Regions from separate parts of the Streptomyces sp. NBC_01591 genome, predicted to be linked through region 3. Evidence: riboswitches for the same ligand, from Rfam matches in the RefSeq annotation. Region 3 holds a riboswitch; each other region holds the start of a gene.
The links. Region 3 has a riboswitch for cobalamin ahead of OG978_RS13115 (prenyltransferase/squalene oxidase repeat-containing protein). Riboswitches for the same ligand answer to the same signal wherever they lie in the genome.
Positions count from the first base shown of each region.

Region 1: another riboswitch for cobalamin. It lies ahead of OG978_RS27305 (ribonucleoside-diphosphate reductase subunit alpha); the one in region 3 lies ahead of OG978_RS13115 (prenyltransferase/squalene oxidase repeat-containing protein).
Region 2: another riboswitch for cobalamin. It lies ahead of OG978_RS38015 (CbtB domain-containing protein); the one in region 3 lies ahead of OG978_RS13115 (prenyltransferase/squalene oxidase repeat-containing protein).

Region 1 is NZ_CP109327.1:5,873,061-5,883,113, reverse strand. It holds gene mctP (monocarboxylate uptake permease MctP) at 1-886, shown strand, start outside; cobalamin riboswitch at 1,053-1,180, shown strand; gene OG978_RS27305 (ribonucleoside-diphosphate reductase subunit alpha) at 1,321-3,732, shown strand; gene OG978_RS27300 (ribonucleotide-diphosphate reductase subunit beta) at 3,732-4,751, shown strand; gene OG978_RS27295 (hypothetical protein) at 4,764-4,976, opposite strand; gene OG978_RS27290 (GlxA family transcriptional regulator) at 5,058-6,032, shown strand; gene OG978_RS27285 (hypothetical protein) at 6,155-6,481, shown strand; gene OG978_RS27280 (D-Ala-D-Ala carboxypeptidase family metallohydrolase) at 6,564-7,301, opposite strand; gene def (peptide deformylase) at 7,474-8,112, opposite strand; gene OG978_RS27270 (tetratricopeptide repeat protein) at 8,219-9,211, opposite strand; gene OG978_RS27265 (HD-GYP domain-containing protein) at 9,303-10,053, opposite strand, start outside.
Region 2 is NZ_CP109327.1:8,198,803-8,208,855, forward strand. It holds gene OG978_RS37990 (dihydrolipoyl dehydrogenase family protein) at 1-1,299, shown strand, start outside; partial or broken gene OG978_RS37995 (ATP-binding cassette domain-containing protein) at 1,253-2,107, opposite strand; gene OG978_RS38000 (glycoside hydrolase family 16 protein) at 2,239-3,120, opposite strand; gene metE (5-methyltetrahydropteroyltriglutamate--homocysteine S-methyltransferase) at 3,348-5,672, opposite strand; cobalamin riboswitch at 5,851-6,033, opposite strand; gene OG978_RS38010 (histidine phosphatase family protein) at 6,163-6,765, opposite strand; adenosylcobalamin (AdoCbl) riboswitch at 6,875-7,023, shown strand; gene OG978_RS38015 (CbtB domain-containing protein) at 7,027-7,242, shown strand; gene OG978_RS38020 (CbtA family protein) at 7,270-8,043, shown strand; gene OG978_RS38025 (GNAT family N-acetyltransferase) at 8,175-8,681, opposite strand; gene OG978_RS38030 (tetratricopeptide repeat protein) at 8,851-9,234, opposite strand; gene OG978_RS38035 (pirin family protein) at 9,413-10,053, shown strand, end outside.
Region 3 is NZ_CP109327.1:2,799,196-2,809,248, forward strand. It holds gene OG978_RS13075 (helix-turn-helix domain-containing protein) at 1-286, opposite strand, end outside; gene OG978_RS13080 (3-hydroxybutyrate dehydrogenase) at 316-1,122, opposite strand; partial or broken gene OG978_RS13085 (aldo/keto reductase) at 1,230-1,445, opposite strand; gene OG978_RS13090 (extracellular catalytic domain type 1 short-chain-length polyhydroxyalkanoate depolymerase) at 1,801-3,267, shown strand; gene OG978_RS13095 (ferredoxin) at 3,298-3,531, opposite strand; gene OG978_RS13100 (aldehyde dehydrogenase) at 3,531-4,991, opposite strand; gene OG978_RS13105 (MBL fold metallo-hydrolase) at 5,217-6,257, shown strand; gene OG978_RS13110 (DinB family protein) at 6,319-6,888, opposite strand; cobalamin riboswitch at 6,970-7,104, shown strand; gene OG978_RS13115 (prenyltransferase/squalene oxidase repeat-containing protein) at 7,214-8,488, shown strand; gene OG978_RS13120 (SCO2322 family protein) at 8,485-9,162, shown strand; gene OG978_RS13125 (energy-coupling factor transporter transmembrane component T) at 9,159-10,053, shown strand, end outside.

The sequences.
Region 1 (10,053 bases), 3.1 Mb from region 3:
GGGCGAGGCGGGCCAATGGGGTTACGCCACCCTGGCGTTGGGCTCGGCGCTGGCGCTGTTCATGTATCCGCACTCGATCACGGCAACGCTCTCCAGCCGCAGCCGCAACGTGATCCGGCGCAACACCACGATCCTGCCGCTGTACTCGCTGATGCTGGGTCTGCTGGCGCTGCTCGGCTTCATGGCCATCGCCGCCGGGATCAAGGTGGACAACGGGCAGCTGGCCATCCCGCAGCTGTTCGAGAACATGTTCCCGGACTGGTTCGCGGGCGTCGCGTTCGCCGCCATCGGCATCGGCGCGCTGGTGCCCGCCGCGATCATGTCGATCGCCGCGGCGAACCTCTTCACCCGCAACATCTACAAGGACTTCCTGAAGCCGGACGCGACCCCGGAGCAGGAGACCAAGGTCTCCAAGCTGGTGTCGCTGCTGGTCAAGGTCGGCGCGCTCGCCTTCGTCCTGACGATGGACAAGACGGTCGCGATCAACTTCCAGCTGCTCGGCGGCATCTGGATCCTCCAGACGATGCCGGCCCTGGTCGGCGGCCTGTTCACCCGCTGGTTCCACCGCTGGGCGCTGCTCGCGGGCTGGGCGGTCGGCATGGTGTACGGGACGGTGGCCGCGTACGGGGTCGCCTCGCCGACGCAGAAGCACTTCGGCGGCTCCTCCAAGGAGATCCCCGGCATCGGCGAGATCGGCTACATCGGCCTCACCGCGTTCGTGCTGAACGTGGTGGTGACGGTGGTGCTCACCTTCGTCCTGAACGCCGTGAAGGCGCCCGCCGGGATCGACGAGACCTCCCCGGCCGACTACACGGCCGACGCGGGCGACCCGGGTGTGAAGACGGAGCTCCCGCCGGCCACGGCGGGGGCGCCTGGCGGTCACTGAGACCCGCTCACGGCCCGTCATACCCCTCTCCGAAGGGGCGCGGCGGGCCGTCGGCGTGATCGGGCCCACCGGCCCGGGAAAGGGCCGTACGGCTCATTCTGTGGGCCCGGCCCGACCGGTGCGACACAACATGTGGGGGCTGCCTCATCGGGCAGCCCCCACATGTATGCTCGTCCTCGCTGTCGCCGCAGGGGAATCCGGTGCGAATCCGGAACTGTCCCGCAACGGTGTATTCAGTGCGCTTTTGTGCACCCCCGAGTCAGTCCGATGACCTGCCGGCAGCGCATCCGGCTCGACCGAACCGGATGCCCAGACGTCCGGGCCTCGCGGTTGGGCCGGTGGACGCCGTGCGGAGTGCTGCCCTGCCCCGGGTGTGCTTCCGTAGGGCTGCCCCGTTCCCCGCCGGCCCCGAGCCGAGCGAGGGAGAGCACCACGTGACCATCGCGCCAGCCGATCCGGCTTCAGTCGCCGCGTCCGCAGCAGCCGAGTCCGAGGCGGCCGCACAGGACGGACCGGGCACCGCACTGCTGCGGACCCTGACCGACCTGACCGCCGATCTGCCCGACACCGACCCCGGCCGGGTCGCCGCTGCCGCGCTGCGTGGCCGCAGCGCCCGGGCGGACGAGGCCGAGCTGCGGTCGCTGGCCACCGAGGCCGCCGCGGGGCTGATCTCCGAGGACCCCGCCTACTCCCGGCTCGCCGCCCGGCTCCTGACCCTCACCATCGCGGACGAGGCGGCCGGCCAGGGCGCGGTCTCCTTCTCCGCCTCGGTCGCCGTCGGGCACCGCGAGGGTCTGATCGCGGACCGGACCGCCGAGTTCGTCGCCCGTCACGCGGCCGCCCTCGACGCGCTGGTGGAGCGCTCGCTCGCCGACGGCGCGGACGACCGCTTCGGTTACTTCGGGCTGCGGACCCTGCACAGCCGCTATCTGCTGCGCCACCCGCACACCCGCCAGGTCATCGAGACGCCCCAGCACTTCATGCTGCGGGTCGCGGCCGGGCTGGCCGAGGACGAGTCGCAGCGCGCCGTGGACGAAGTGGCGTCGCTGTACGGGCTGATGAGCCGGCTCGACTACCTCCCCTCCTCCCCCACGCTCTTCAACTCCGGTACCCGGCACCCGCAGATGTCCTCCTGCTATCTGCTGGACTCCCCGCTGGACGAGCTCGACTCGATCTACGACCGCTACCACCAGGTGGCCCGGCTCTCGAAGCACGCGGGCGGCATCGGTCTGTCGTACTCCCGCATCCGCTCCCGCGGTTCGCTGATCCGTGGCACCAACGGGCACTCCAACGGCATCGTGCCGTTCCTGAAGACGCTCGACGCCTCCGTCGCCGCGGTCAACCAGGGGGGCCGCCGCAAGGGCGCCGCCGCCGTCTACCTGGAGACCTGGCACGCGGACATCGAGGAGTTCCTGGAGCTGCGCGACAACACGGGTGAGGACCAGCGGCGTACGCACAACCTCAACCTGGCGCACTGGATCCCGGACGAGTTCATGCGCCGGGTCGACGCGGACGGCCACTGGTCGCTGTTCTCGCCCGCCGACGTACCCGGGCTCGTCGACCTGTGGGGCGACGAGTTCGACGCCGCGTACCGGGCCGCCGAGGCCCAGGGGCTGGCCCGCAAGTCGATCCCGGCCCGCGAACTGTACGGCCGGATGATGCGCACCCTCGCACAGACCGGCCAGGGCTGGATGACGTTCAAGGACGCCTCCAACCGGACCGCGAACCAGACCGCCGAGCCGGGCACCGTCGTCCACTCGTCGAACCTGTGCACCGAGATCCTCGAAGTCACCGACGACGGCGAGACGGCGGTCTGCAACCTGGGCTCGGTCAACCTCGGCGCGTTCGTCGTCGACGGCGACATCGACTGGGAGCGGCTGGACGCCACCGTCCGTACCGCCGTGACCTTCCTCGACCGGGTCGTCGACATCAACTTCTACCCGACCGAGCAGGCCGGCCGCTCCAACGCGAAGTGGCGCCCGGTGGGCCTGGGCGCCATGGGTCTCCAGGACGTCTTCTTCCAGCTGCGGCTGCCGTTCGACTCCCCCGAGGCCCGCGCGCTCTCCACGAAGATCTCCGAGCGGATCATGCTCGCCGCGTACGAGTCGTCCTGCGACCTCGCCGAGCGGTCCGGACCGCTGCCCGCCTGGTCGCAGACGCGTGCGGCGCGCGGTGTGCTGCACCCCGACCACTACGACACCGAGCTGAACTGGCCGGAGCGGTGGGACGCGCTGCGTGCCCGCGTCGCGAGGACCGGGATGCGCAACTCGCTGCTGCTCGCCATCGCGCCGACGGCGACGATCGCCTCGATCGCGGGGGTCTACGAGTGCATCGAGCCGCAGGTCTCCAACCTCTTCAAGCGCGAGACGCTCAGCGGTGAGTTCCTCCAGGTCAACGCGTACCTGGTGGACGAGCTGAAGCAGCTCGGGGTGTGGGACGCGCGCACCCGTGAGGCGCTGCGCGAGGCCAGCGGCTCGGTGCAGGGCTTCGCCTGGATCCCGGAGGAGGTGCGGGCGCTGTACCGCACGGCGTGGGAGATCCCGCAGCGCGGTCTGATCGACATGGCGGCGGCCCGTACGCCGTTCCTGGACCAGAGCCAGTCGCTGAACCTGTTCCTGGAGACGCCGACGATCGGCAAGCTCTCCTCGATGTACGCGTACGCCTGGAAGCAGGGGCTGAAGACGACGTACTACCTGCGCTCGCGCCCGGCGACCCGGATCGCCCGTGCCGCCTCCGGCCAGGCCGCGGCCACCGCCCCCATTCCCGTACAGCAGGCTTCGGCGCCCGACGCGGACGCGATCGCCTGCTCCCTCGAAAACCCCGAGTCCTGCGAGGCCTGCCAGTAATGAGCTCCACCAACTCCGACAAGAACCTGCTGGACCCGGGCTTCGAGCTGACCCTGCGGCCGATGCGCTACCCGGACTTCTACGAGCGCTATCGCGACGCGATCAAGAACACCTGGACGGTGGAGGAGGTCGACCTGCACTCCGACGTCGCCGACCTCGCCAAGCTGTCCCCCGGTGAGCAGCACATGATCGGCCGGCTGGTCGCGTTCTTCGCGACGGGTGACTCGATCGTCTCCAACAACCTCGTGCTGACGCTGTACAAGCACATCAACTCCCCCGAGGCGCGGCTGTATCTGTCGCGGCAGCTCTTCGAGGAGGCCGTGCACGTCCAGTTCTATCTGACGCTGCTGGACACGTACCTGCCCGACCCGGAGGACCGCGCGGCGGCGTTCGACGCGGTCGAGGAGATTCCCTCGATCCGCGAGAAGGCGCAGTTCTGCTTCAAGTGGATGGACTCGGTCGAGAAGATCGAGCGCCTGGAGACGAAGGCCGACCGCCGCCGTTTCCTGCTGAACCTGATCTGCTTCGCGGCGTGCATCGAGGGGCTGTTCTTCTACGGCGCGTTCGCGTACGTCTACTGGTTCCGCTCGCGGGGTCTGCTGCACGGTCTCGCCACGGGCACCAACTGGGTGTTCCGTGACGAGACGATGCACATGAACTTCGCGTTCGAGGTCGTGGACACCGTCCGCAAGGAGGAGCCGGATCTCTTCGACGACGAGCTCCAGCAGCAGGTCACCGACATGCTGAAGGAGGCCGTGGCCGCGGAGCTGCAGTTCGGCCGTGATCTGTGCGGTGACGGGCTGCCCGGCATGAACACCGAGTCGATGCGGCAGTACCTGGAGTGCGTCGCCGACCAGCGGCTCACCCGGCTGGGCTTCCCGGCGGTCTACGGCTCCGAGAACCCGTTCTCGTTCATGGAGCTCCAGGGCGTGCAGGAGCTGACGAACTTCTTCGAGCGCCGGCCGTCCGCGTACCAGGTGGCGGTGGAGGGCTCGGTCGCCTTCGACGACGACTTCTAGGACCGAGGGGCGCTAGATCCTGGCCCAGCTTCTGAGGCAGGGGCGCCGCGCAGCCGTGACGGGCTGCGCGGCGCTCGCCGTTTCCGGGGGTCCGTCGCTCCGGGCCCGTTCCGCGGCGCGGAGCTCGCGGTCGATGCGGCGCTCGCGGGCGAGTCCGACGAGGGCGGGCAGCAGGACGAGAGCGATAAGTGCGGCTATGCCCAGGACGTTCTGGAATGTGTTCATGGCTCTACTCTCGTCCGCGCGGACGGATTGCGGCAGTGGCAGGACTGTCATGGAACATCGAATTACTGCCACACTGGTTCCATGCTGAAAAATGTCGCCGCTCTGCTGCTCGACGAGGTCCACCCCTTCGAACTGGGCGTGCTGTGCGAGGTCTTCGGCCTCGACCGCAGCGACCAGGGCCTGCCGGTCCACGACTTCGCCGTGGTCTCCGCCGAGGGCCCGGTGCTGCGGACCCATGCCGGCTTCACCATCAGTACGCCGCACGGCCTCGACCGCCTGGACGAGGCCGACCTCATCGCCGTGCCGGCCGGCAGCCACTTCATGGACCGGGAGTACCCCGAGGAGGTCCTCGACGCGCTGCGCCGGGCCGTGGACCGGGGCGCCCGGGTGATGAGCGTCTGCTCCGGCGCGTACGTGCTCGGCGCGGCCGGACTGCTGGACGGGCGCCGCTGTACCACCCACTGGCGCCACGCCCCGGAGCTGGCCCGCCGCTTCCCGCGGGCCGTCGTCGAGCCCGATGTGCTGTACGTGGACGAGGGCCAGGTCATCACCTCGGCGGGCACGGCGGCCGGGATCGACGCCTGTCTGCACCTGGTCCGGCAGGCGTACGGCCCCGATGCCGCCAACGCGATCGCCCGCCGCATGGTGGTGCCGCCGCACCGGGACGGCGGCCAGGCCCAGTACATCGAGCGGCCGCTGCCCCGCACCCCCTGCGACACCGTCGGCGAGACGCTCGTCTGGATGGAGCGCCACCTCGACCAGGAGATGACCGTCGAGCAGCTCGCCGCCCAGGCGCACATGTCACCGCGGACCTTCGCCCGCCGCTTCCAGCAGGAGACGGGCACCACCCCGTACCGCTGGCTGTTGCGCCAGCGGGTGCTGCTGGCGCAACACCTGTTGGAGACATCCGATGAAACGGTGGACACGATCGCCGGGCGCACCGGCTTCGGGACCGCCGCCGCACTGCGCCACCAGTTCGTACGCTCCTTGGGCACCACGCCGAACGCGTACCGCCGCACCTTCCGCGGCCCTGGCGCAGTGATCGAAGTAGCCTGATCCACACCCTCATCCACATCCGCAACAGATCTGACGTCGGATCAATCGACCAACCGCTCGCCACACCTGTCCATGGACCGCGGCCCGACCGACCCGAGAGGGTCATCGGCATGGACATGCGGATGACAGGACGAAGGACCATCGGGGCCGTGGTGGCCTCGCTCACCGCCGCGCTGCTGCCCTGGCAGAGCGCCTGGGCCGAGGACACCGCCTCCGCCGCGCCCCCGCCCGAAGTGCTGCCCTCGCTGCGGCAGTGGCAGCCCGGGGAGGGCGAGTTCACGCTGGCCGACCGGGCGCGGATCGTGCTGGACGGGGTGCGCGACAGCCGTACGACCGCCGACGCGCGCCGTTTCGCCGGCGAGCCGGCCACCGGAAGGGCCTCGGTTTCATGGGGTCACGCGGCGGCCCGGGCCGGCGATGTCGTGCTGCGCCAGGACCCGGGCGGCTGACGGCGACGGCCGCCTGACGCGCCACGAGGAAGGGCCCCGTACGCCGGTTCCGGACAGAACCGGCGTACGGGGCCCCCGTGTGTCAGACGCCGCAGTTCGGCGCCGACCAGTAGTGGCTGGGGCCCTGGTTGACGTGGACGTGGTCACCGTGACCCGGGTAGCCCGGGCCGAGGATCCCGTTGAAGCCGTGGTAACGGGCCTGCTTGGCGAAGGTGCACAGGGAGTGCGGTCCGGCACCCAGGTCGGCCGCGTCGCCGTACATGTGGCGGCTGTTGGACGCGCCGCCGACCGCGCTGTTGCAGGGCTGGGAACGGAACCCGCTGGTGATCCGGATGGACTGGTCACCGAGTGCGTGCCGCAGCGCCTCCAGCTTCCACATGGTGCTCAGGGCGTTGGCCTTGGCCGTGCCGGCCGCGACGGCACCACCCGCCCAGGTCGAGTTGCACTGGTTGAGCTCGGCGTACGTGAAGTGGGCCGGGGTGCAGTCGTTGTCCTGGAGCTCGTAGATCTTGGCCTGGGTGGCCGGGCCCGCGATTCCGTCGGCGGCGAGGCCATAGGCGGCCTGGAAGCGCTTGACGGCGGCGGTGGTGGCCGGTCCGTAGGAGCCGTCGATGGCGAGTACGGAGTTGTAGCCGGGGTAGCCGGCCACCCGGATCTGGAGCTGGACGACGTCGTTGCCGGTGGCGCCGGGGGCCATCGTGCGGGTCCAGGTGTAGCAGCCGTCGGCCTGGGCGGTGCCGGCGGTCACCACGGCACCGCCCAAGGCGAAGGCCATGGTCATGACAAGCCCGAGCAGGAGTCGTGCGGTGCGTCTGAGCATGAGGGGGGCTCCCTACCGTGACGGAGGTATGGGGAGAGAGCCTGTCGGACGAGTCGACGCGCGTCAACTGCCCGCGGATTAATGGCAGTTGACGGCCATTCGGGAGTGAAAACCGATGGGCCCGGTCCTCCCCGCGGGAGGACCGGGCCCATCGGCGACAGCGGCGGCGTGCTCAGTCGTTCGGCACGATCTCGTAGCGCGGCGTGTTCTCCGCCATCTGCCGCAGAGCGTCCTTGCGGTCCCGCTTCGAGAGCCGGTCGATGTACAGGTAGCCGTACAGGTGGTCCGTCTCGTGCTGGAGGCAGCGGGCGAAGTAGCCGTTGCCCCGGATCTTGACCGGGTTGCCCTTGGCGTCCTGTCCGCGGACCACCGCGTAGTCCGGGCGGGCCAGCGAGGCGTACGCCGTCGGGACGGAGAGGCAGCCCTCGTTGGAGTCGTCCAGGACCCGGTCCTCGGGCGCCAGCTCGTCGAGCACCGGGTTGCAGACCGCGCCCACGTGCCGCACGCCCTCGTCGTCCGGGCAGTCGTAGACGAAGACCTTGAGGTCGACACCGATCTGGTTGGCGGCCAGGCCGACGCCCTCCGCCGTCCGCTGGCTCGCGAACATGTCGTCGATCAGCCGGCCCAGCTCGTCGCCGAACTCGGTGACGTCCTTGCACTCCTTGTGGAGCACCGGGTTGCCCACGACCGTGATCGGACGGGAGGTGCCGCGCTCGCGGTATGCCGCCTCGCGCGCCTCACAGTCCTCGGTGTCCACGACGAAACCCTCGTCGTCGACGCTGATCTGCTCGTCCGTCTCCTGCTGCGCCATGTCCGCCGTACGCCTTCCTGAAAACCTGAAACCCGGTCATCCGACAGTTCCGGGGCCCGGGCGCCCGTGCACCGCGACCGGTGCCCGTACAGCCTACGGGCACCGGTCAGCAGACTTCTTCGAGATCCCGCCACTCGCGGCTGTCCGGGCTGTCCGCCACCCAGCCGTCCAGCAGCCCGCGCACCAGCCCGGCCGGTGCCGCTATCCCGCACTCCCGCTCGGGCACCCACAGCTCACCGGCGGTGCGGTGGCCCAGCGGGCCCGGATGCCCCGGCTCGCTGTGGTCGTGCGGGTCGAGGTGCTCGCCGTCGCCCTCGTCGCTCTCCATCCGGCTCTCCGAGCAGGCCCGGCAGAGCAGCCGTACGGAGGACGACCAGTCCTCGGCGGCGAACCCGGCGTCGGACGCCAGCTGCTCCAGCGCGTCCCGGTCCGCCTCGGTGGCCGCTTCGAGCAGCACCACCCAGGTGGGCACGGGGGACGGCGCCCACAGCTCGATCTCGTCGAAGACGGGGTACGAGGGGCCGGCCGCGGTGACCCGCTCGCCGTGCGGCACCCCGTCGTGCAGGACGACCTCGCCCCAGCGGCGGCCGGACGACGGCAGCGGAATGGAGAGCACCTCCATCCGGGCCGGATCGAGCCTGCGGCCCCAGACGACCTCGGCCTCGCCCTCCGGCGACAGCCGTACCGCGGCGCTGCCCAGCTCCATACCGACCGGCTCGCTGTTGGCCGCCGAGGTGTGCTGGCCGGCGCCCGGCACCTTCAGGCCGTACGCCTGCCAGGCCCGGCGGGCCAGCGGCCAGTCCTGCAGCGCGGTGGCGGCGATCCCGACGTTCCACCAGTCGGGAGCGCCGGATTCCTTGTCGAGCAGCGCGACGGCCCGCAGGCCGGCGGCTCTCGCCTGTTCCCAGTCATGCCGGAACTTGTGCAGCAGCGCCAGGTTGAACCATGACTCGGAGAGCCAGGGTTCCAGGTCCGCCGCACGTGTCAGCAGTGCACCCGCGTCCTCGTACCGGCCGTCGCCGATCAGCGTGAACGCGCGGTCCGTGGCCTGCCGCCAAGAGGCGGAGGGCCGATGCCGTACCTTCCCGAAGATCCTCACGATTCCCGCCTGTCCCGACTGGACACCCTCGTTTTCCGCTCTTCTTCGCATCCAACCATGCCGGGCCGGACGCCCGCTCATTACCCATGGGTTACCCGGGCAGGACCGGGGTCAGACCGCCCCGGGCGAGAACCCTGGCCAGTGATTCCACGACTTCGGGCTGATAGTCGTGAGCGGTCCCGAGCCTGAGTTGTTCCAGCGCGCCCAGCGGCCCGATGAGACTTTCCCCGCACAGGTCGTCGTATGCGTTGACGGCCCTGACGATCCTGGCGGACAACGGCTGCTCGCGGTAGGGGTCGGCCTGCCGTTCCACGACGACGGCGACCTCGGTGTCCACCCCGGTCTGCCGGACCACGGCCCCGCCGAGCAGCGCGATGCGGCGCTGCTCGGCGGCGGGCAGGGTGGCCGTCGCCCCGTCCGGGACCGGGTCGACGAGCGAGAGCTGGCCGATGTCGTGCATCAGGGCGGCGTGCTCCAGCACGGTCAGCCGGCTCCCGGAGAGCCCCAGCTCACGTCCGACGGCCCGGCAGAGCACCGCGACCCTGCGGGCATGCCCGTGCGGGGTGTATCCGGCGATCTCGGTGGACCTGGCGAGCGAGGCGATGGTCTGCCGGTAGGTGGTGCGCACGGCGACGAACCGGCGGAAGGAGACGTGGGTCAGCAGCAGCGGTACGCACAGCACCGGCAGCGCCCACAGCCCGGCGACGGCCACCCCGAGGGCCATCACGACCCCGGTCGCGCAGACCGCCGACCCGATGCCGCTGAGCCCGCGCAGCTCGTCCCTCAGGAGCGGCGGGTAGGGGTGGCGGGTGTGCGAGCGCAGCAGCAGCGCCGCGAGCACG
Region 2 (10,053 bases), 5.4 Mb from region 3:
TACTGGGCCTGCATGCCCAGCAAGGCCCTGCTGCGCCCGGTGGTCGCCCGCGCCGACGCCCGCCGCGTCCCGGGCCTCAGCGACGCCGTGCAGGGCCCGCTGGACACCGCCGCGGTCCTCGCCCACCGTGACGCCTACGCATCGCACTGGAAGGACGACGGACAGGTCGCCTGGCTGGAGGGCATCGGCGCGGACATCTACCGCGGCCGGGGCAGGCTCACCGGCGAGAAGGCGGTGTCCGTCACCGCGCCCGACGGCACGGAACACCGGCTCACCGCCCGCCGGGCCGTCGCTGTCTGCACCGGCAGCCGCGCCGTCGTCCCCGACCTGCCCGGCATCGACGGGGCCCGGCCCTGGACCAGCCGGGAGGCGACGAGCGCCAAGAAGGTGCCCGGCCGCCTCGTGATCGTCGGCGGCGGCGTGGTCGGCGTGGAGATGGCCACCGTCTGGCAGGCCCTCGGTGCTCAGGTGACGATGCTGATCCGCGGCAAGGGGCTCCTGCCGAAGATGGAACCCTTCGCCGGCGAGCTGGTCGGGCAGGCCCTCACCGAGGCCGGGGCCGACATCCGCACCGGCGTCTCGGTCGCCTCCGTACGGCGCGCGGTCCCGGACGGCCCGGTCACCGTGGAACTGGACGGCGGCGAACACGTCGAGGCCGACGAAATCCTCTTCGCCACCGGCCGGGCCCCGCGCACCGACGACCTCGGACTGGAAACGGTGGGCCTGGAACCCGGCACCTGGCTCACCGTCGACGACAGCTGCCGCGTCGAGGGCACCAACTGGCTCTACGCGGTCGGCGACGTCAACCACCGGGCGCTCCTCACCCACCAGGGCAAGTACCAGGCACGCATCGCGGGCGCCGCGATCGCCGCCCGCGCCGCCGCCGTACCGCTGCTGGAGACCGACCGCTGGGGCGCCCACGCGGCCACCGCCGACCACGCGGCCGTCCCCCAGGTCGTCTTCACCGACCCGGAGGCCGCCTCGGTCGGCCTCACCCTCGCCGAGGCCGAGCGGGCCGGCCACCGGGTACGGGCCGTCGACCACGACCTCGCCGCGGTGGCCGGCTCCGGCCTGTACGCGGACGGATACCGGGGCCGCGCCCGCATGGTCGTGGACCTCGACCGGGAGATCCTGCTCGGTGTCACCTTCGTCGGACCGGGCATCGGCGAGCTGCTGCACTCGGCGACGATCGCGGTCGCGGGCGAGGTCCCCATCGACCGGCTGTGGCACGCCGTGCCCGCGTACCCGACGATCAGCGAGGTCTGGCTGCGCCTGCTGGAGGCGTACCGGGACGCGTAGACCCTCGATACGGGACGGCATCCGTACCGGCCGTGACGACGGCCGCGAGCAGCGACTTCGTGTACGGGTGCCGCGGCGCCTCGACCACCTCCTGCGCCGTGCCCTCCTCGACCACCTCCGCGTCCTTCATCACACCCGGTCACTGATCCGCCGGATCACCGACAGATCGTGCGAGACGAACAACAGGGCCGTTCCCAGGCGCTGTTGAATGTCGTCCAGCAGATCCAGGACCTGTGCCCGCACCGAGGCGTCGAGCGCCGAGACCGGCTCGTCGCACACCAGGATGCCGGGGGACGGGGCGAGGGCGCGGGCGATGGCCACGCGTTGGCGCTGGCCGCCGGAGAGCTGGTCGGGGCGGCGGTGCAGACGTGCGAGCAGTTCGGTCGTCGGCCCCGTCTCCACGACCGAACCGTTCCGCAGCACCGCGGTGCGGTCCGCGATCCGCGCCACGACACCGAGGTCGTGACTGATCAGCAGCAGCCCCGTCCCGTCCTCCTTCGCCCCGGCCAGCAGGTCGAGGATCTGCGCCTGCACGGTCACATCGAGCGCGGTGGTCGGCTCGTCAGCGATGAGCAGACGCGGGCCGACGGCCAGCGCCGAGGCGATCAGTGCCCGCTGCCGCAGACCCCCGGAGAGCTCGTGCGGATACTGCGTCGCCCGTGCCTCCGGATCGGGGACACCCACCCGGCGCAGCAACTCGACTACGCGCGCCGATCAGTGCCCGCTCCACCGTACGGTGCAGCCGCATCGGCTCCGCGATCTCGGCCCCGATCCGGCGCAGCGGGTCCAGCGACACCAGCGCGTCCTGGGTTCCTCGGCGGGCGGGGCGGTCGCAACCAGTCGTTGCGGATGCTGTGACCAGGACTCACCGGCAGAGCCGACGGCCCGGGCCCGGGCCGAACAGACGGGCCGGACGGACGGCCCGGACGGCCCGGACGGTCAGGCGGGCGGCCGGAGATCGCTGGTGCTGACCCGCACATGGTCGACGACGAGCTGTTGCGGGAAGGAGGTGCTGCCGTCGGGGTCACCCGGCCAGTAGCCGCCGACCGCGAGGTTGAGGATCAGGAAGAAGGGCTTGTCGAACACCCAGGCGTTGCCCCCGAGGTCGGCGGGTGTACGGCGCTGGAAGACGTTCCCGTCCACCGACCAGGTCACCGAGCCGGGCGCCCAGTCGACGGCGAAGGTGTGGAAGTCGTCGGCGAACGCCTGGCCGCCGGGCAGCGTGTAGGCGGCGCCGATGCCGCCGGAACCGGAGTAGCCCGGGCCGTGCAACGTGCCGTGGACCGTGGACGGTTCGAAGCCGACGTTCTCCATGACATCGATCTCGCCCGAGTTCGGCCAGCCGACCTGGCCGATGTCGTCGCCCAGCATCCAGAAGGCCGGCCACATGCCCTGACCGCGCGGCACCTTCATCCTCGCCTCGACGTGCCCGTACGTCTGGGTGAACCTGCCGGACGTGTTCAGCCGTGCCGAGGTGTACTCACAAGTTCCGTACCAGCATTGGTAGTTGTTCGGATTCTCGCGACGTGCGGTGATGACCAGATGGCCCTGGCCGTCGAGTGCCGCATTGCTGTTCCCGGCCGTGTAGTACTGCCGTTCATGGTTGTTGACGTTGTCGCCGGTCTCGATCTGCCACTTGGCGCCGTCCACGGCAGAGCCCGCAGGGCCGTCGAAGTCGTCGGTGAACGTCGCTGCCGCGGCCCGCGCTCCGGGCGTGGGCACCCCGGCCGCTGGACCGGAAGAGGCCGAGAGGAGGGCGAGCGCGGAGAGCGCGGACACCAGCAGGCGGCGGGGGAGACGGGGATTGCGGAGGGAGGTCATGGAGGGGGGTCCTTCCCGTGCGGAATGGAGCGGTCGAGCAGTCGTCATGCATATGACAATCGCCCGTTGTGGGGGAGCGGGGAGAGGTTTGGTTCTGTATGCGATTTAAGAAGTGAACCAAGACCGTGTCAAGACCTTGGTACGTACCACACTTCTTGCATGCAGTCGTTGTGGGAACGACCCGGGACGGGCACCCGAACGGGCACCCGTCCCGGGCCGCGGCGCCATCAGCGTGCGGTGCCGTGCAGAGCCGCCCGCACCTCGGCGGCCGCCGAGACGAGGTGTTCCAGCGAGGCGCGCACCTCCGGCCAGCCCCGGGTCTTCAGGCCGCAGTCGGGATTGACCCACAACCGCTCGGCGGGAATCGCTTCGAGACCCTTACGGAGCAGGGCGGCCGCCTCCTCGGCGCTCGGCACCCGGGGGGAGTGGATGTCGTACACACCGGGGCCGACCTCCCGCGGATAGCCCGCCGCAGCCAGCTCGTCGGCCACCCGCATATGGGAGCGGGCCGCCTCCAGGCTGATCACATCCGCGTCCAGGTCGTCGATCGCCCGGATGATGTCGCCGAACTCCGCGTAGCACATGTGCGTATGGATCTGGGTGTCCGGGCGTACGCCACCGGTGGCAATCCGGAACGACTCGGTGGCCCAGGCCAGATACCCGGCACGGTCGGCGGCCCGCAGCGGCAGCGTCTCGCGCAGCGCGGGCTCGTCCACCTGGATCACCGAACTGCCCGCTGCTTCGAGGTCGTTCACCTCGTCCCGCAGCGCGAGGGCGACCTGGCGCGCGGTCTCGCCGAGTGGCTGGTCGTCGCGGACGAAGGACCAGGCGAGCATGGTGACCGGACCGGTGAGCATGCCCTTGACCGGACGGCTGGTGAGCGACTGCGCGTACGTCGTCCAGCGGACCGTCATCGGCTCGGGCCGCGAGATGTCCCCGGCCAGGATCGGCGGCCGGACATACCGCGTGCCGTACGACTGGACCCAGCCGTGCCGTGTGGCGAGACATCCGGTGAGCCGCTCGGCGAAGTACTGCACCATGTCATTGCGTTCGGGCTCGCCGTGCACCAGCACATCGATGCCCGCCGCCTCCTGAAACGTGATCACCTCCTGGATCTCGGCCTCGATGCGCTTGTCGTACGAGTCCGCGTCGATGTGTCCCGTCCTCAGATCGGCCCGGGCGGCGCGCAGTTGGGCCGTCTGCGGGAACGAACCGATCGTGGTGGTCGGCAGCAGCGGGAGCCGGAGGCGGGCGTGCTGGGCCGCTGCCCGCTGCGGATAGGGCAGTTCGCGCCGCGTGTCGGACTCCGTGACGGCCGAGACGCGCGCCCGTACCGCCGGATCGTGAGTGATCGCCGAACCGGCCCGTGAGGCCAGATCGGCACGGTTGGCGACGAGTTCGGCGGCGATCGTGTCCGTGCCCCGGGCGAGCCCCTTGGCGAGGGTGGCGATCTCGGCCGACTTCTGCCGGGCGAAGGCCAGCCAGCGCACCGCCTGCGGGTCGATGTCACGCTCGGCGGCCAGGTCGAGGGGGACATGCAGCAACGAGCAGGAGGCCGCGACGTCGACCCGGTCGGCGAGACCGAGCAGGGTGCCGAGGGTGGCCAGGGACTGCTGGTAGTCGTTGATCCATACATTGCGGCCGTCGACGACCCCGGCGACCAGCCGCTTGCCCGGCAGACCGCCGACCGCGGCGAGATCCCGCAGATTGGCGGCTGCCGGACCGGTGAAGTCCAGCGCGAGGCCGTCGACCGGGGCCTTCGCCAGAACGGAGAGTGCCTCACCGAGCCGGTCGAAGTAGGAGGCGACGAGAAGCTTCGGCCGGTCTGCGAGCGTGCCCAGGTCCCGGTAGGCGCGCGCGGCGGCGTTCAGCTCCGCCGGGGAACGGTCCTGCACCAGCGCGGGCTCGTCGAGCTGAACCCACTGCGCACCGGCCGCACGCAGATCGGCCAGAACCTCGGCGTACACCGGCAGCAGCCGGTCGAGCAGTGTCAGCGGCTCGAAGTCGGCAGCGACACCGGGAGCGGGTTTGGCCAGCAGCAGATACGTCACCGGACCGACGAGCACCGGCCGGGGGTTGTGCCCGAGCGCCAGCGCCTCCCTGAACTCCTCGACCTGCTTGGCGGAATCGGCGGCGAAAACGGTGCCGGGGCCGAGCTCCGGCACCAGGTAGTGGTAATTCGTGTCGAACCATTTGGTCATTTCGAGCGGCGCCACGTCCTGCGTACCACGCGCCATCGCGAAATAGCCGTCCAGCCCGTCGGTCTCGACGGCCTCGCGGTGCCGGTCGGGTACGGCACCGACCATCACGCTGGTGTCCAGCACATGGTCGTAGTACGAGAAGTCACCGGTCGGGACCTCGTGGATGCCGTCGGCGGCGAGCCGACGCCAGTTGGCACGGCGTAGTTCTGCGGCGGTCTCCCGGAGCGCCGCCGCGGTGACGCGGCCCTTCCAGTACCCCTCGACGGCCTTCTTCAGCTCCCGGTCGCCCCCGTGGCGGGGGTAGCCGTACACGGTGGCCCGGGCTGCCGCGGCTGCGGACTCGGTGGTCACGGAACTCTCCTTCGCGAGCGTGTCCTGATACGACCCCGGGACGGATCGCAGGCGCGAAGGGATGACGGACCGGGCGGATCCGCGGCGCCGTGCCGGCGCGCGTGACCTGCCCGATATGTACGCCGACCCGCCCACGAGGTCACCGGAATCACCGTGCGCGTCCGACGCGCACGGGCAGTGGCAGGTCTTCGGACTCGCGGGCGCGTCTCGCGTACGAGACACCTACTGGCCGTCGCTTCCCGGACCCGTCGGGTCCAGTGCTCGATGACGGCGGTCGTTCCCACTCACCGCTGCGGGGCAGTCCCGGATTCCCACCGGGTTCCCTCTTGCGACGCGCCTGTCTGGCGGACAGGGCGAACCAGCTGCACCCCCACCCTAGGGCTTCTCCTCCGGATCCTGCCAGGGCCACCTCCTGCGGTGCCGGGCTCGGCCACAACTCCTGCCCAGGCCCGCCCTCGGCTGATCGTCCGGGGGATCGCCGTCGACGGGATCAGTCGCCCGGCGAAGGGGACAGCGGCTGTCCGCACCGCAGGTTCCACCGGCCGGACCGGCCGCTGAGCCCGGTCAGTGTCAGGGGGGCGATGTCCAGGCGCCAGAACGCCTCCACCGGCAGAGCGAGTGCCCCGACGATCACCGCCCGTACCACCGCCGGCTCGACGACCCCCAGCACGCGGCCGCCCTCGCCGCCCTCGGCGGATGCCGCCGTCCCCACCGTCTCAAGCCAGCGTCCGGCCCGGGCGCAGAGATCCAGCAGGGACTCGCCGCCATGGGGAGCCGCCGAAGGATCGGTCAGCCAGGCCGACACGGCCTCCGGCTCGGCCGTGCTCACCGCTGCCAGCCGTCGACCGCTCCACCGGCCCATGTCCCAGCCACGGACCGCCGGTTCGGGCCCGGCGCGCAGCCCCAACGCGTCGGCGGTCCCGGCGCATCGCGCGGACGGCCCGCGCAGATACCGGTCGGCGGCGGGCACCGCCGCGGCGACGGCCCCGGCCCGGCGGGCCCCGGCCGCGTCGAGCGGCGCGTCACCGTCGAAACGGGCCTCGCGCAGCGCGGCGTTGAGCGCCGGTGAGATCAACATCACCTGTACCGTCATGACCCGGTCAACTCCCTGAACTCTGGCCCCTTGGGTGTGCCCACCCTGGCATCAGGGCGATCCGGCCTCCGTCGGCGCCATGGCAGGGGGCCGCCTCCAAGGGGTATCGTCACGACGAGCATGACGTAGGTGCGACGGAAGTCCGGTGAGAATCCGGCACGGTCGCGCCACTGTGAACCCGTATCTGTGCGGGAAGTCAGACCCAGCACCTACGTCTCAGGCACCACGATCGGGACGCGTGTTCCCTCAGGAGGTTCTGCCATGGCACAGACTGCTGCCCCCGCCACCGCCGTACCGGCGATCACTCCCATCTCCCTGAAGGCCATTGCCCCTTGGGCGGTCTTCTTCGGCATTCTCATGCTCGTACTGCTCTACTTCGTCGGCGCCGAACAGGGTGCCACCGCGGTCATCTCCGGCGAAGGTGTCCACGAGTGGGTCCACGACGGCCGCCACTTGCTCGGTTTCCCCTGCCACTGACGTACCGTCCGATCCAGGGGAAACCTCATGAACTCCATATCTGTCAGAGCTCTGCTTGTTCGCGGCATGCTGGCCGGCCTTGCCGCGGGTGCGTTCGCTCTGCTGGTCGCCTACTTCCTCGGTGAGTCGCGCGTGGACGCGGCCATCGCCCTTGAGGAGTCGCACAGCCATCACCATGACGGCGGCGAGGAACTGGTCAGCCGCACCATGCAGTCCACCGCCGGCCTCGCCACCGGTGTACTGGTCTTCGGCGTGGCGATCGGTGGCATCGCCGCCCTCGTCTTCTGCTACGCCCTCGGCCGGATCGGCAGGTTCGGCCCACGGGCCACGGCCGCCCTGATCGCGGGTGCGGCCCTGCTGACGGTGTACGTCGTGCCGTTCCTGAAGTACCCGGCCAACCCGCCGGCCGTCGGCAACCCCGACACCATCGGCCCGCGTACCGCCCTGTTCTTCCTGATGGTCGCCCTCAGCGTGCTGCTGGCCGTCGCCGCGGTCATCCTCGGCAAGCGGCTGGCTCCCCGCCTGGGCAACTGGAACGCGACGATCACGGCATCCGCCGCCTATGTCCTGGTGATCGGACTCGCCTACGCGTTCCTGCCCTCGTACAACGAAGTCGGCAAGGACTTCCCGGCCGCCCTGCTGTGGGAGTTCCGCCTGAGCACCCTCGCCGTGCAGGCCACCCTCTGGGTGACCTTCGGCCTCGTCTTCGGCCATCTGACGGACCGGCTGCTCGCGCCCGGGACCGGCTCCGTCACAACCGGAAACAGCCCGGCGAACCGGGCGGCCACGGCGGCCGGCTGACCGGCACAACGCCTGCAGGCCGATGCGCGGAACCCCGCCGGGAGCTCCCGGCGGGGTTCCGGCGTTCCTCCACCGTGCACCGGCCGGTCCGGCGGCCGAACCCGTCGCCCGCGGGCCCGGCGGCCACCGGCTCACTCCCCGGCCTGCGGGCCCCAGTCGATCCGGTAGTGCTTCAACTGCTCGTCCTCCTTCACCAGGCGCATTCCGACGGCTTCCATGACGCGCTGGGACGCGAGGTTGTCCAGATCGGTGTCACCGTGCACACAGCTCACCCCCTGATCGCGGGCGAACCGGAGCAGGGCGCGCAACGCCTCGGAGGCGTACCCCATCCCCTGCGCCGAGGGGACGAGGCCGTAACCGATCGTGACGTGCCCGTTCTCGTCCGGTGCACCGTGGAATCCCAGCCCGCCGATCACCACTCCGTCCGCGAGGCGACGTATCTCGTACGAACCGAAGGGGCTGGGGTCCCCGGACCTCGCACAGGTGTCGAGGAAGCGCTCGGCCGCGGCCGTCTCGCCGGGGGAGGGGTAGCCGGGCGCCCAGCGCGCCCCGTCTCCCGGCGTGCCCGCCATCACGTGCAAGGCGTCGGAAGCGTTCATCGGGCGGAGGAGGAGGCGCGGGGTCTCAAGGTCGGTCATGAGCGAGTGGAATATCACGCGGGACGGGCGGACGGCATCCGAATTGACCGGCCGGTGCGGCCGGTCAGGAGGGCACCGCGGCCGAGGGCGCCCTCCGGACGGAATGGCCGAACCGTCCGGCGGACGCCCCGCGCGGCCCCTGAGCACCCTCGTCGCGAATCTCCCGGACTCACCCGGCGGAAGGGCCCTGGGCGTCCGTCCGGCCCGTACCGAAGTCGAAGTCCCCGGAGAACGCCGCCGCCATCCGCAGATGGCCGGCCGCCTCCGCGCTCCGTCCCTGGCGCTCGAGGGTGCGGCCCAGCATCAGCCGCGCATAGTGCTCGACCGGGTCGCGCTCCAGCACCGCCCGCAACTCCGCCTCGGCCTTGCCGAGCCGCGCCGAGTGGTAGTAGGTCCGGGCCAGCAGCAGACGCGGCGCCACCTGCTCCGGCACCTCCTCGACCAGCCCCTCCAGGATTCGGGCCGCGGTCATGTACTCCTTCGCTTCGAAGAACATCTGCGCACGGTCCCAGCGGTCGGCAGCCGTGCCGAACTCGTAGTAGATGTCGCTCACTTGACCTCCTCTGTCACGGACCGTCCCCGGATCGTGCCCGGCTCCGTCCAATCGCTGAACCGGCTACCGGTCAGCCACCCTGCGATTGCCGGAACGACGCATGGTGGTTGAATATTCCACTAAATCATCGGCGTGGGTACCGGCACTCCCGGGCCCGCACAGGAATAGGTTGAGCGCCATGAGCAATCTCGATCGCCAGGCCGCACTCTCCGTCTGCGGAGGGCGGGGCTTCGTCGTCGCCGAGCCCGTACGTGAACTCCTCACCCCTCGCCACGTCCGGCTGGGCGAGTCCACCGAGGTCCGCAGGCTGCTGCCCAACCTCGGCCGCCGCATGGTCGGCGCCTGGGCCTTCGTCGATCACTACGGCCCCGACGACATCGCGGGCGAACCCGGGATGCAAGTGCCGCCCCACCCTCACATGGGCCTGCAGACGGTCAGCTGGTTGCACGACGGCGAGGTCCTGCACAGGGACAGCCTCGGCAGTCTCCGCACGATCCGCCCGCGCGAACTCGGACTGATGACCTCCGGCCGGGCCATCAGCCACTCCGAGGAGAGCCCGAAGGCCCACGCGAGGATTCTGCACGGCGCCCAGCTCTGGGTCGCGCTGCCGGACGCCCACCGCCACGTCGAGCCCCACTTCCAGCACCACACCGACCTGCCGACCGTCTCCGCCCCGGGCCTCAGCGCCACCCTGATCCTGGGCGAGCTCGACGGCACCACCTCGCCCGGCACCGCGTACACCCCGATCGTCGGCGCCGACATCGCCCTGGCAGCCGGCGCCGAGGCCCGACTGCCGCTCGACCGGGACTTCGAGTACGC
Region 3 (10,053 bases):
CGATCGCGTTCAGCACCTCGTCCAGGTCGCGGGAGGCGGCCAGGTCGCCCGCGGTGTCGAAGAGCGCGGTGAGCTGGAGCTCTCGGCGACGGTGCTGGCGCAGGGCGTCCCTGATCCGCAGGGCGGTGGCGGTGGCCCGCTCCACCTCCGCCAGATCGCCGGCGGGTATCCCGGCGGCACGCGCCTGCGAGGAGACGGCGCCCAGCGCCTCGGCGGGGGCGTCGTCGGCCAGCAGGTCGAGCAGGCGTCGCAGATGGGGCGCGGCGGAGGTGGACGGTTCAGACATGGGCGGCCGGCATTCGTAGGGGGCGGGGGTCAGTTGGCGGTCCAGCCGCCGTCCATGGAGAGCGAGGTTCCGGTGATGTGCCCGGTACGCGGCCCGCAGAGCCACAGCACGGCCTCGGCGACGTCGTCGGGTTCGATCAGCCGCTTGATCGCGCTGCGTTCCAGCATGACCCGGCCCACCACTTCCTCCTCGGAGATGCCGTGGGTACGGGCCTGGTCCGCGATCTGGTTCTCGACCAGAGGGGTGCGTACGTACCCGGGGCAGACGCAGTTGCTCGTCACCCCGTGCTCCGCCGCTTCGAGCGCGACCACCTTGCTGAGTCCCTCCAGTGCGTGTTTGGCCGTCACATAGGCCGATTTGTAGGGGCTGGCCCGCAGGCCGTGCACGGACGAGATGTTGACCACGCGCCCCCAGCCGCGTTCGTACATGCCCGGCAGGGTCCGGCGCAAGATGCGGAACGGGGTCTCCACCATGACGCGCTGGATCAGCGCGAAGCGGTCCGGCGGGAATTCGTGCACGGGCGCGACGTGTTGGAGCCCGGCGTTGTTGACCACGATGTCCGCGTCGGCGGGCAGGGTGTCCACCGTGTCGGGGACGGAGAGGTCGACCACCCACGCCGTCCCGCCGATCGCTTCCGCCAGGCTCTTCGCGGCGTCGGCGGCCTTGTCCACCACGTGCACACGGGCGCCGGCGGCCGCCAGGGCCTGGGCGCAGGCCCGCCCGATCCCGCTGGCGGCACCGGTCACCAGCGCGGTGCGGCCGGCGAGCGGTGGGTCCGCGGGCGGCGGGACGGTGAGCGGGGCGGGCCCGGGGTCCGGGCGCTGAGGAGTCTCCATGGCCGTCACCGTAAGGAGGCCGGGGCCCATGTCACACGGGGTCGGTGCACACACCGTCGTACGCCGGCATGGTGGCGGCGTACATGGGACGGTCCGGCGGCGGGCCGTCAGTGCGCCGCGTCGAGTGCCGCCCGCTGCTCCGCGGTCAGCTCCAGGTCCACCGCGGCCAGGCTCTCGTCCAGCTGTGCCACCGAGGAGGCGCCGACCAGCGGGACGAAGGGGATCTCGCCGCCGATGAGCCAGGCCAGGACCACCTGGTTGACGGTCGCCCCGGTCTCCTCGGCCACCGCCCGCAGCGCGGCCTGCCGGGCGCGGGTGCCCGGGTCGCGAACGAGGTCGCCTCGTCGGTGAGCGTGCCCATCAACATGGCGCCGAGGCTGAGCACACTCACCTCCCGGCGGGTGGCGGGGTCCGTGCCGATGGTGCGGTAGCGCATGGCGGGTCCTTTCCCAGCAGCCCGTCTCCGTGCGGGCGTTGACCGGGAGTCTGCATGTTGGAGTGCGCTCCGGGGCAAGGGCCTTCGGACGCGCAACGGCGGCGCCGCACACAGCCGGGAACGGGGAGTGTCCGCCGGGCCCATGGGCGCGACCGCCCCCGCCTCCTAGGGTCCGCCCCACAGCTCATGCCCGCACTGCCCGAAGAGCCGGAACGGCCCCACCCCCCACCCAGGAGGCACCCGTGCGCCCATCGATCCTGCGACGACTGCTGCGGCGCGTCGCCTCCACGGCCGCTCTCGCCCTCGTCGCGGCGACGCTCAGCACGACCGGAGCCGTACAGCCGGCCGCCGCTGCCGGTGGTCTGCAACAGGTCACCGGCTTCGGCTCGAACCCCGGCAACCTGCAGATGTACGAGTACGCCCCCGCCGCCCTGCCCGCGAACGCGCCGCTGGTCATCGCCCTGCACGGCTGTACGCAGACCGCGAACGACTACTACACGGCCTCGGGCTGGCCGAAGTACGCCGATCTGTGGGGCTTCGCCGTGGTCTTCCCGCAGACCACGTCAGCCAACAACGCCCTGTCCTGCTTCGGCTGGTTCGACCCGGCCGAGGACACCAGGGGCAGGGGCGAGGCCGCCTCGATCGTGCAGATGGTGGAGTACGCGAAGCAGCAGTACGGCTCGGACGGCCGCCGGGTGTACGTCACCGGCCTCTCGGCGGGCGGCGGCATGACGGCCGACCTGCTGGCCGCGTACCCGGACGTGTTCGCGGGCGGCTCCGTGGCCTCGGGCCTGCCCGCCCAGTGCGCGACGAGCCAGGCGGGCGCGTCCGGCTGCCAGACGGGCCCGCAGAAGCTGACGCCCGCGCAGTGGGGCGACAAGGTGCGCGGCGCCCATCCCGGGTACTCGGGGCCCTGGCCCCGGGTGGCGATCTGGCAGGGCACCTCCGACTACACCGTGTACCCCGCCAACGCCACGGCCCTGCGCGACCAGTGGACGGACGTCTGGGGCATCGGCCAGACCCCGTCGGCCACGGACACCCTCCCCGGCAACACGACCCGCAGCGTGTACGACGACACCTCGGGAAATCCCGCGGTGGCCACGTACTCCGTCGCCGGCATGGGCCACGGCCTCGCCGTGAGCCCCGGCTCGGGCACCGAGCAGTGCGGGAGCACGGCCGCGTACTTCCTGAACGCGATCTGCTCGACGTACTACACGGGCGTCTTCTGGGGCCTGGACCGGGACGTTCCCGGCGGCGACCAACTCCCCGCCCCTTCCGGCCTGCACGTCACGGGCGTCACGGCGGACAGTGCCTCGCTGTCCTGGGACGCGGTCCCGGGCGCGGCCTCGTACGCGGTGCACCGCAACGGTACGAAGGTCGCCGCCACCGCCTCCACGACGTACACGGACCCGGGTCTCACCGCCGGCACGGCGTACCGCTACACGGTGGCGGCGATCGACGGATCGGGCACGCCCGGCACCGCCTCGCCCCAGGTGACGGCGACCACGACCGGCGGCACACCGGCGCAGTGCTTCACCGCGACCAACTACGCGCACGTGACGGCGGGCCGGGCCCGCACCGCGGGCGGTTCCGTGTACGCCAACGGCTCGAACGAGAACATGGGCCTGTACAACGTCTTCGTCACCCACACCCTGAAGGAGTCACCTGCGGGGTACTTCGTGATCGCGGACAGCGGCTGCACGGCCTGAGCAGTGTCCGGCGCGGTCGGGTCTTCCCGCCTACTCCTCGGGCGGGAAGACGACCTCCCCCGAGTCGGTCAGCGTGATCGTGATCGCCTCGACCGGGCACCCCTCAGCGGCCGCGAGGACCTTCTCGTCGGCGTCGGTCTCCGGGGCCGACGGGCGGGACTGCCGGGCGGAGTCCAGCGCGAATCGTCCCGGCGCGTGGTTCAGGCACATCCCGGAGCCGATGCAGATGCGCCGGTCGACCTCGACGGCCCAGCGGTCCCCCATCACGCCCCCTCGTATCCGGCCGGCAGGTGGATCATCTTGTGCTCGAAGTACTCGCCGTACCCCTCGGGCCCGAACTCCCGGCCCAGGCCGGAGTTCTTGTACCCGCCGAACGGGCCGAGCATGTCGAGGCTGAAGGTGTTCACGCTGTACGTGCCGGTCCTGACCCGGCGGGCGATGTCGATGCCGCGTTCGGTGTCGGCGGTCCAGACGCTGCCGCTGAGCCCGTAGTCCGAGTCGTTGGCGATCCGTACGGCCTCGTCCTCGTCGCCGTACGGCAGAAGGCAGATGACGGGGCCGAAGATCTCCTCGCGGGCGATGCGCATGGAGTTGTCGACGTCCCCGAAGAGGGTCGGCTCGACGTACCAGCCCCGTTCCTGGGACGCCGGACGGCCGCCGCCGGTGAGGATCTTGGCGCCTTCGTCCTGCCCGATCCGGATGTAGTCGAGCGAGCGCCGCTGCTGGCGCTGCGCGACGAGGGGACCGAGTTCGGTGGCGGGGTCGAGCGGGTCGCCGACCTTCAGCGCACCCGCCGCGGCGGCGAACGCCTCGGCCGTCTCGTCGTAGCGGGAGCGCGGGACGAGGATGCGGGTCTGGGCCACGCATGCCTGGCCGTTGATCATCCAGGCGAAGGGGACGATGCCCGCGACGGCGGCGTCCAGATCGGCGTCGGGCAGGATCACGGCGGCGGACTTTCCGCCCAACTCCAGGGTGACGCGGGTGAGGTTGCGGGATGCGACCTCCATCACCCGGCGCCCGGCGGCCACGGACCCGGTGAAAGAGACCTTGTCGACGCCGGGATGCCCGACCAGGTACTCGCTGACCTCGCGGTCGGCCGGAAGGATCGACAGCACTCCCTCCGGCAGTCCGGCCTCGGCGGCGATCTCGGCCAGGATGTAGGCGTCCAGCGGGGATTCGGGCGAGACCTTGAGCACGGCGGAGCAGCCGGCCAGCAGCGCGGGCGCGAGCTTGGCGGCGGCGGTGAACTGCGGAACGTTCCACGGCACCACGGCCGCGACCACCCCGACCGGCTCCCGGCGCACCAGCAATGGCCCGAGCGCCCCGGCCCGCCGTTCCTCGTACGGGAATTCGCGGGCGACGGTGATCGCCGCGTCCCACACCATCATCGCGGCGAGCGCCTGCACCATGACGCTCGATGTGTACGGGGTGCCGTTCTCCGAGCTGATGACCCGGGCGATCTCCTCGTACCGCACGGCGAACCCGTCCTTGATCCGGGTGACCACCGCGATCCGCTCGTCCAGGCTCGTCCGCGCCCAGGGCCCCTCGTCGAACGCCCGCCGCCCGGCGGCGACGGCCCGGTCCACATCCGCCTCGCAGGCGTGCGGCACCCGGCCGATGACCTGTTCGGTGTGCGGCGAGACGACCTCGATCGTGTCCCGGCCCAGCGGATCGACCAACTCCCCGCCGATGAACAGTTTTCCGTGTTCGACAAGCTCGGTCATGGCTGCTGCCTCCCGCGGCCCGGTGCGTTACCCGACTCGGTATCTGACTCTGTGTCAGAACTGATACCAGTTCCAGTTCCAGGAGTCCACGGCCACGACGGCACCCCTGACGAGATGGTCGACCAGGGCTACTACTGGAACAAGTTCTCGTTACAGTGGGCGCGATGCACCCACAGCGGGCGCGACGGATCGCAGCCGCACGTCGCCGAGAGAGATGGGGACCTCATGACGCAGGTGACCGACCACGGCGGGGGCGTGCACAGCATCAAGGTGCCCATCCCGGACAATCCGCTCGGCCATACCCTCGTGCACGTCCTGGACACCGACCGGGGGCCGGTCCTGATCGACACCGGGTGGGACGATCCCGAGGCGTGGGACACGCTCGGGTCCGGGCTCGCCGCTGTCGGTACGGAGATGGCCGACATCCACGGGGTGGTCATCACCCACCACCACCCCGACCACCACGGGCTCTCCGGGCAGGTACGCGAGGCCTCGGGGGCCTGGATCGCCATGCATGCGGCGGACACCGCGATCGTGCGACGTACCCGGGAGTCCCGGCCCGGCACCTGGCTGACGTATCTCGCGGCCAAGCTCACCGCGGTCGGCGCGCCCGAGGAGCACCTCGCGCCGTTGCGGGCCGCCGCGGCCGGCGGGGGGCGGACGCGGACCCTGCCGGGGTTGCGGGCCGCGCTTCCGGACCGGGAGATCGTGCCCGGTGAGCTGCTCGGTCTGGCGGGGCGCAGGCTGCGTGCGATCTGGACGCCGGGGCACACGCCGGGGCATGTGTGCCTGCACCTGGAGGAGGAGCATCCGGGGAATCTGCCGGGCCGGGGCCGGCTCTTCTCGGGGGATCACCTGCTGCCGGGGATCAGTCCGCACATCGGGCTGTACGAGGGCCCGGACGATGCGACGGTCACCGATCCGCTCGGCGACTACCTCGACTCGCTGGAGCGCATCGGCCGGCTCGGGGCCGCCGAGGTGCTGCCCGCCCATCAGTACGCCTTCACCGATGCGGCGGGACGCGTACGGGAACTCCTCGGCCATCACGAGGAGCGGCTGACCGGGCTGCTGGGGCTGCTGGCCCAGCCGCTGACGCCGTGGGAGCTGGCCGAGCGGATGGAGTGGAACCGGCCCTGGGAACAGATCCCGCACGGTTCCCGGAACATCGCCGTCTCGGAGGCGGAGGCGCATCTGCGGCGGCTGGTGAAGCTCGGGCGCGCGGAGGCGGTGACGGGAAGCGAGCCGGTGACGTACATCGCGGTGTGAGTGCGAGTACGAGGTGGGGCGGGCCGCCCCACCTCGCACTGTTCACCTCACCGGCCGGGCCTCACTGGCCCACCCGTCCGTCGATGCACTCGCGCAGCAGGTCGGCCTGCCCGCAGTGACGGGCGTACTCCTCGATCCTGTGCACCAGCAGCTCCCGGACGGAGATCTTGTCCTTCCCCAGCCGCTCGCCCAGGTCCAGGTGCCCGGCCAGCGCGGCGTCGGTCGCGGCCTGCTCGCGCTCCAGATCGGCGTACGCGGCGTCGACCACGGCCTGATCGGCGACGGCTCCGTCGAAGTCCCCGTCACGCTTGCCGTACAGCTTCGGCAGCGGTTCACCGTCGGTGATCCAGTTGCGCCAGTCCCGTTCCACCTCGGCGAGGTGGCGGAGGAGGCCGAGCAGCGACATCGTCGACGGCGGGACCGACCGGCGGGCCAGCTGCTCCGCGTCCAGGCCGTCGCACTTCATCCGCAGGGTCAGCCGGTAGTCGGTCAGGAAGTCCTGGAGCGTCGGGAGCTCACCGTCCGGACTGTCACCGTCCTTGTTGCGGGGGTCGTCGTCCGGGTCCGCCCACATGTCGGGGTAGACGGTCGCCTGGCTCCAGCGTGCGGGTTGATCACTCATGCGGGACATGGTCGCCCGTTCGGGGCCGGACTCGCCAGTGGGTTTCCCGAGTTGTCGGCGAGCCGAAGCCGCCCAGGGCCCGGCCGGGCCCGCCCGGTAGAGTGTGCGGGTCGTCATCATGCCCGTTCAGGGGGAAGCCGGTGCGAATCCGGCACTGACCACGCAGCCGTGAGCCGTCGTCGCAGACGGTGAGTCGGAATGCCCTGTCCGCGGTCGTGACCGGCTCGGACCACCGGACCCCCGGTGGTCGGCACCGTCGAGGTATACGGAGCCGGAGCCTGGTGCCTGAGCGTGCCTGTGCCCGGTTCACCCCGCAGGAGAGGCCCCGCCAGCCATGACCGTACGTCGCAGCGCAGCAACGCTCGCCGCCACCGCCGCCGTGCTCTGCGCGACCGCTGCGCCGGTCGCGGTCGCAGCGCCGTCCCCCTCGCCCTCGCCGTCCGTCGCACTGCCTGCCGGGCTGTACGGCACGAAGGACCCCACCTACGACGGGGTGTGGCGGCAGTCGCTGTCCTTCCTCGCCCAGCGGCTCGAAGGGGTCACACCGGCCACGAAGTCGGTGGACTGGCTGATCTCCCAGCAGTGCGCCAACGGCGCCTACGCCGCGTTCCGGGCCGATGCCTCCAAGCCGTGCGACGCGAAGACGGTGCTGGACACCAATGCCACCGCGGCCGCCACCCAGGCGCTGGTCGAGGTCGGCGGGCACCGGGAGATCGTGAACAACTCGGTGCGCTGGCTGAAGTCCGTGCAGAACGAGGACGGCGGCTGGGGCTACACCGCGGGCGCGCCCAGCGATGCCAACTCCACCTCCCTGGTGATCGGCGCCCTCGCCCGGCAGGGGCAGCGGCTCGCGGACATCACGACCCCCGGCGGCAAGACCCCGTACGACCCGCTGCTCGCGCTCGCGATCCCGTGCGGCGGCAAGGACGGCGGCGCCTTCGCCTACCAGCCGGACAAGAAGGGGAAGCTCGCCGCGAACGGGGACGCCACCGCGGCCGCCGTGCTCGGCACGATGGGCAAGGCGATCGCCGTCGGGAACAACGCCGCGGGCAAGGCGCCCCGCTGCCGGACCGGCTCCGGTCTCACGCCCGAGCAGGCCGCCCAGAACGGCGCCCACTACCTCACCGGCGCCCTCGCGGGGAGCGGCCACCTGAACCTGGCGCCGATGCCGGGTGCCACCGACACGAGCCCGCAGCCCGACTTCGGCAACACCGCGGACGCGGTCGTCGCGCTGTCCGCGGCCGGCCACCAGGACAAGGCGGCCGGGGCGATCGACTGGCTGAAGAAGAACTCCGCGGAGTGGGCCGCCCAGAGCGGTCCCGCCGCCTACGCCCAGCTGATCCTGGCCGCCCACGCCACCGGCAACAACGCCCGGGACTTCGGCGGCGACGACCTGGTCGCCCGGCTGAACGCGGCCGGCCCCGCGCCCGCCGCCGTCGTGACGCCCGACCCGTCCGCCGACACCGGGTACGAGGCCACGGAGAAGGACCAGGTCCACAGCGGCGACGACGTGATCGGGGGCGTGTGGTGGTACATAGGCATCGGCCTCGTCCTAGCTGCGATCGCGTTCTTCCTGATCAGCGGCCGCCGGAAGAACAGGCAGCCGTGAGGCGCGCGGGAAGGGCCACCGCGCTGCTGGTGGTCCTGGGCGCCGTCCTGGCCGTGCTCGGCGCGGGACCGGCCCAGGCGGCCGGGTACCGGTACTGGTCGTTCTGGGAGAGCTCGGGCTCCGACTGGACGTACGCCACCCAGGGCCCGTCCCTGGTCCGGCCGGACGACGGGGCGGTGCAGGGCTTCCGGTTCTCGGTGAGCGAGGACTCCCAGGACTCGGCGAAGCCCCGCCGCGCCCCCGAATTCACGAAGATCTGCGCGGACACCCCGGCCAAGGACGGCACCAAGCGGATCGCGCTCGTCATCGACCCGGGCACGGCCTCGGACGCCCCCGTGGGTGAGACTCCGCCCGCCCTGCGCACCGCGTGCGCGCAGGTCGGCCCCGACGCGAGCGCCGCGGAGGCGCTCGCCGCGGTGGCCAAACCCTTGCGGTACAGCAGCGACGCAATGCTCTGCGCGATCACCGGCTACCCGGACTCGGGCTGCGGCGAACAGGTCTCCGGCGACGGACACGGCACACCTGCCGCGTCCGAGTCCGCCTCCGCGGCACCCGCCGAGTCCGCCGCCTCCTCCGGCTCCGGCGGCCCCTCCGCCGGGGTGCTCGTCGGTGTCGGCGCCGTTCTCCTCCTCGGCATCGCCGCAGTCGTGCAGGCCCGCCGCCGCCGCGGATGACCGCCCCGACCAGCTCCACGGTCCTGGCGCGCCGCCGTCCGCTGCGCGCCCCCGAGGCGACCCGGAGCAACGCCCTGCCCGCCGGGGCCTGGTGGCTGTGGGCGCTCGGCCTCGCCACCGCCGCGTCCCGGACCACCAACCCACTGCTGCTCGGACTGCTGGTGGGGGTGGCCGGTTACGTCGTGGCGGCGCGCCGCACGGACGCGCCGTGGGCCCGTTCGTACGGGGCGTTCATCAGGATCGGGCTGTTCGTCATCGGTGTGCGGCTGGTCTTCTCCGTCTTTCTCGGTTCGCCGATCCCCGGTACACACCTGGTGTTCACGCTCCCGGAAGTGCCGCTGCCCGACTGGGCGAAGGGGGTCAGGATCGGTGGCCGGGTCACCGCCGAGCAACTGCTCTTCGCGCTGTACGACGGGGCGAAGCTGGCCACCCTGCTGATCTGCGTCGGTGCGGCGAACTCGCTCGCCAACCCGGCCCGGCTGCTGAAGTCGCTGCCGGGTGCGCTGTACGAGGCGGGGGTCGCCGTCGTCGTCGCGATGACGTTCGCGCCGAACATGGTCGCCGATGTGATGCGGCTGCGCACCGCACGACGGCTGCGGGGCCGTCCGACCGGCGGCATCAAAGCGGTCCTCCAGATCGGACTGCCGGTCCTGGAGGGCGCGTTGGAGCGGTCGGTCGCGGTGGCGGCGTCGATGGACGCGCGCGGCTACGGGCGTACCGCCCAGGTCCCGCCCGCCGTCCGGCACACCACGAACGTCCTCACGCTCGGCGGGCTGCTCGGGGTGTGCGCCGGTACGTACGGTCTGCTGGCCGCGCAGGGCGGGGTGTACGGGCTGCCGCTGCTGATCGCCGGGCTCGTCGCCGCGATGGCCGGGCTGCGGCTCGGCGGCG